DNA from 2 places in the Candidatus Pelagibacter sp. HIMB1709 genome. Region 1 is predicted to be linked to the other one. Evidence: riboswitches for the same ligand, from Rfam matches in the RefSeq annotation. Region 1 holds a riboswitch; the other holds the start of a gene.
What was found. A riboswitch is a leader RNA that binds a small molecule or an ion and turns the genes downstream of it on or off. The one in region 1 is predicted to bind S-adenosylmethionine.
Positions count from the first base shown of each region.

Region 2: another riboswitch for S-adenosylmethionine. It lies ahead of ACTTAR_RS02935 (homocysteine S-methyltransferase family protein); the one in region 1 lies ahead of ACTTAR_RS00900 (O-acetylhomoserine aminocarboxypropyltransferase/cysteine synthase family protein).

Region 1 is NZ_JBNAJW010000001.1:152,248-154,646, forward strand. Features, by position in the region: gene ACTTAR_RS00895 (COX15/CtaA family protein) at 1-61, shown strand, start outside; gene ACTTAR_RS00900 (O-acetylhomoserine aminocarboxypropyltransferase/cysteine synthase family protein) at 98-1,426, opposite strand; SAM riboswitch class V at 1,429-1,495, opposite strand; gene rplM (50S ribosomal protein L13) at 1,638-2,096, shown strand; gene rpsI (30S ribosomal protein S9) at 2,098-2,399, shown strand, end outside.
Region 2 is NZ_JBNAJW010000001.1:517,469-519,867, reverse strand. Features, by position in the region: gene ACTTAR_RS02940 (DMT family transporter) at 1-148, shown strand, start outside; gene ACTTAR_RS02935 (homocysteine S-methyltransferase family protein) at 141-1,046, opposite strand; SAM riboswitch class V at 1,054-1,116, opposite strand; gene ACTTAR_RS02930 (putative 2OG-Fe(II) oxygenase) at 1,208-1,798, opposite strand; gene ACTTAR_RS02925 (sulfite exporter TauE/SafE family protein) at 1,835-2,399, opposite strand, start outside.

The DNA of each region.
Region 1 (2,399 bases):
TTCTATTTTGGTAATACTTTCAACTTTGTATCTTGTATTTAGTTCTCAATACAAAAGATAAATTAACTAGTTTCTATTTGTAGACATAATAATAAAACTAACTAACTGCTTTTAAATTACCTTTTGATGACTTATCTAAAGCTTGATCTAAATCATCAATGATATCATCAATATGTTCTAAACCAATACAAAGTCTAACATACCCAGGGGTTACACCAGAAGCAGCTAATTCATCTTCATTTAATTGACTATGAGTAGTTGTTGCTGGATGTATTGCTAAACTTCTAGCATCACCTATATTTGCGACGTGATAAAACATTTTTAAAGCCTCAATGAACTTTTTACCAGCCTCGATACCACCAGCTAATTCAATACCAACTAAAGCACCATTACCATTCTTTAGATATTTTTTTGCTCTGTTTGATATCTCCTCATTATGTTCAGTAGCATAAATTACTCTCTCAACAGCTTTATGATTTTTTAAGTACTCAACCACTTTTGCAGCATTATCACAATGTTGTTTCATTCTTAAAGCAACTGTTTCAAGTCCTTGTATAACACCAAATGCATTATCTGGAGAAAGTGCTGATCCCAAATCTCTTAACAAGGTTACCCTTGCTCGTACTGCAAAGGCAACATTTGCACCTGTTAATTCAGGCACAGCTTTACCCCAAACAACACCTCCATAACTTGCATCTGGTTCATTAAATAGTGGCTGTCTTTTTGGATCTGCTGTCCAATCAAAATTTCCACCATCTACCAGTGCGCCTCCAACTACTGTTCCATGACCTGCTATATATTTTGTTAAAGAATAAACAACCACAGCAGCACCATGTTCAATTGGTTTACAAATTACAGGGGCAGCAGTGTTATCCAAGATTAATGGAATGTTATATTTTCTACCAATATTTGAAACTTCTTTAATTGGAAAAACTCTTAAATATGGGTTTGGCAATGTCTCTCCATAAAAAGCTCTAGTTTTATCGTCTATTGCTTTTTCAAAGTTTTTTGGATCAGAAGGATCTGCATATCTTACTTCTATACCAAGCTTACTTAAAGTATGTGTAAACAACGAAACTGTTCCACCATATAAATCTGTTGAACTGACAATATTGTCTCCAGCTTGAGCAACGTTTAATATTGCAAAAGTAGAAGCAGTTTGACCAGAAGCTACAGTTAAACTTGCAAGACCACTTTCAAGAGCAGCGATTCTCTTTTCTAACACATCGTTAGTTGGATTCATTATTCGTGTATAGATGTTTCCAAACTCTTTTAACGCAAATAAATTAGCTGCATGTTCAGTGTTATTAAATTGATACGAGGTTGTTCTATAAATTGGAACTGCTACCGAATTTGTAGCTGGATCACTTCTGTAATCTCCACCATGTATCGCAATAGTTTCTGGATTATTTCTTTTTGTACTCATTTTTACTCCTTTTTTAGTGCTTTTGCTTTCTGCAAGGCGCACAATACAGTTCAAATGCCTACCGATTTAAAATTTTGTTAAAATTCCATTTTAGCAGTTTTATGCCCGCAATAGGATCAAATCGGCGTAAGACAAATAGCATATTAGTTATGTTTTACAAGCTAAATATAAAATTGACTTTGAATAATTTAATAGTATTAATCCTGGCACAATGACAAAATTCACAAAAAAAGATCAAGTCACATCATCCTGGTACGAGATAGACGCAAAAAATGCAGTTGTGGGAAGATTAGCGACTGTTGTATCTAATATTATTAGAGGTAAAAATAAGACTACATATACACCTCACATGGATGATGGAGATTTTGTTGTAGTAAAAAATATCGAACAAGCAAAATTTACTGGTAAGAAGTTTCAAAATAAAAAGTACTATAGACATACAGGGCATCCTGGTGGAATTAAAGTTACTACACCAGAAAAACTTCATGAAAAAAAACCTGGAGAAACTTTAAAACTAGCAGTTAAAAGAATGTTGCCCGGTGGAGTTTTGGGTAGAAAACAATTAACAAAATTAAAAATTTATTCTGGAAGTGACCATCCTCATGCTGCACAAAATCCAAAAATTATAGAATTAGATAAACTAAACAATAAAAACATTGCAAGAAATTAATATGGAAAACGTACAATCAAACATAAAAACTCCAAAATTAAAGTTAGATTTTAAAGATAGTAAGTACGCGACAGGTAGAAGAAAAACTTCAATAGCGAAAGTTTGGTTAAAAAAAGGTTCTGGTAAAATTTATGTAAATGGCAAATTATATAATGAATATTTTGCTGACGAAATTCATAAAATGCAAATTACAAGACCTTTTGAGATTATAAATCAAGCTACAGATTATGATGTTAGATGTAGTGTAAAAGGTGGTGGACCTACAGGTCAAGCTGGAGCAATGGTTCATGGTATTTCTAAAGC
Region 2 (2,399 bases), 370 kb from region 1:
ATCTCAAGTATCTTATCTAATTCCAATATTTGGTACTATTTTAAGTTATATCTTTTTAAAAGAATTGGTTACTACTAAAGTTATAATTTCGTTGATAGCAGTTGTTATAGGTATCTATTTTGTAAAAAAAGGTACAAAAGTTAAATAGTATTTTTTATTGCCTCTATATGAGAAGGACGAGTTTCACAGCATCCTCCAAGAATAGTGGCTCCATTTTCTTTAAATTTTTTTGCAAAAATTGATATTTTTTCAGGATCTAAATCTTTTCTTTGACCTAAAAAACTATTGGGGTTAGATCCATCATTTTCTTTATACTGAGAAGTATAACCACCTTTTGGTTTAGTTGTGATAAATCCGTTTAATTTGAAACCAAATGGAACTTTAAGTTTTTGAATTTCATCTAAATTATTCTCATAATTTTCAGGCGAAACACATGCTAGAATTACTCCTAGGCAATTTTCAGTAATTATTGAATTAATTTCAGAAATTTTTTCTCCACTTGGTAAAGAGTTTCCTTCAGAAATATGAACCCCAACTAAGTATGGTTTATTAAATTTCTTAATAGCTTCTATTCCACATCTAATTTCTTTGATACTGCTCCAGACATCAAAATAGAAAAAATCTACTGAAGGGTTTAGTATTTCTGCTAATTCCGAATGATCCTTTGTGATTTCTTTTTCACTTCTCTTGTCTTCTTCATATGTCAAATCTTGAGGTGGGAGTCCTCCTGCAATCTTAATATGTGGATTATTTAATTTAGCTTTTTGTGCAATTTCACAGGCTTTCTGATTTAAGAATTTAAATTGATCTTCTATTCCATTTTCTCTCAATCTTTTTCTTCTCGTTGTAAAAGTTGTAGTTACAATTACATCAGCTCCCGATTTAATAAAATCATTATGAATATTAAGTATTAAGTCGTGGTATTTTTCGTCAATTAAAGCATTTGCACTCCACAAAGTTCCTTTAGATTCCATACCTCTGGCCAATAATTCTTGACCCATTCCACCATCTAAAATTTTTGTTGTTTTAAAAAAATCCTTATTCATTTTATCCTCACTTTTTTAGTGCTTAAGCTAAATGCAGGTGCACAATATAGTTCAACTACCTTGCTAATTAGATCTATTGGGAATTTCCTTTTTAGCAGTTTATGCCCGCAATAGGATCAAATCGGCAAATGGATTTATATAATATTATTAAAATTTGTAAATTATTTATTAAAAATTATTTTAGCATTGAAAGAAAATGATCTTCTTTCTTCCTCAATATTAAATGGGTAGGCTGTATGCATTAAATAATTGGGAAATATTATAAGATCACCTGTTTTAGGTATCAAATTAAAAATACTTTTTGAAAGAAAAGCTTTTTGCCCATTAATAAAATCAATTGTGCCATTGGTTTTTATTTTTTTATTTTTAACATTTTTATTTTTTGTCATATGTTTTGGAATTTTTAAATAACCAACACCCGATAAGTCTCCTTCATGATAATGTATAGGATTATACTCATTTTTATATTGGCTAACGACCCACAGGTTTAAAATTCTAATTTCTTTAATTTTTTTAATATGTTCTTTAGTTAGAAAAATTTTAATATTTTTTATTAATTCTTTTTCCAAATTTTTTTTTATAAAACTTTTAGAAATTTGAACTTCTTTTCTAATTTGACTTGCTAATTTTGAACTATAATCATTTGATTTTGAGAAGATTTTTGTATCAACTTCCTTGTTAATTTTTTCTAAAAATTTTTTAGAAATTTTAGATTTTCCTATTGAAGGCCCAAATGGTTTAAAATTTTTCATGAGAGATTAAATATATCAAAAAATAATTAATTCAACTTATGCTATAAGTGTTATGCCCATCCTTATAGCAACAAAAATTACTAAGAATGCAGTCATCAGGGCTAATATTTTGTTAGATAGGAATTTTATATTTAAAAAACTTCCAATTTGACCACCAATTAAGACAGCAATAAATAGTGGCCAGTAATTTAAAAATTCATTAAAAACTATTTCCTTTGTTAATTGTCCACCTATACCAAAAATTGAATTTACTAAAATAAACAAGGATGCAGTACTTGTTATATGTTTTGGAAGCCCTGCTTTCATCAAAAATAATATAGGACTTAAAAATATCCCACCACCAATTCCAACTAAACCAGATATAAAACCAATTATTGATCCTATTAATATTGATAAAACTAGGGGTATTTTTTTAATAACAATTTCTTGTTTGTTAAAAGATTTGCTTTCAATAAGTAAAAAAATTCCAGCTAATATTAAAATGAAGAAAAGTAAAATCTCAAATAAATTTTTGTCAATTGAGATAGATGCTCCGATAAAAGCAAAAGGTATAGAACCAATTAAATAAGGGTAAAGTAAATTAAAATTAATATTCTTAGAT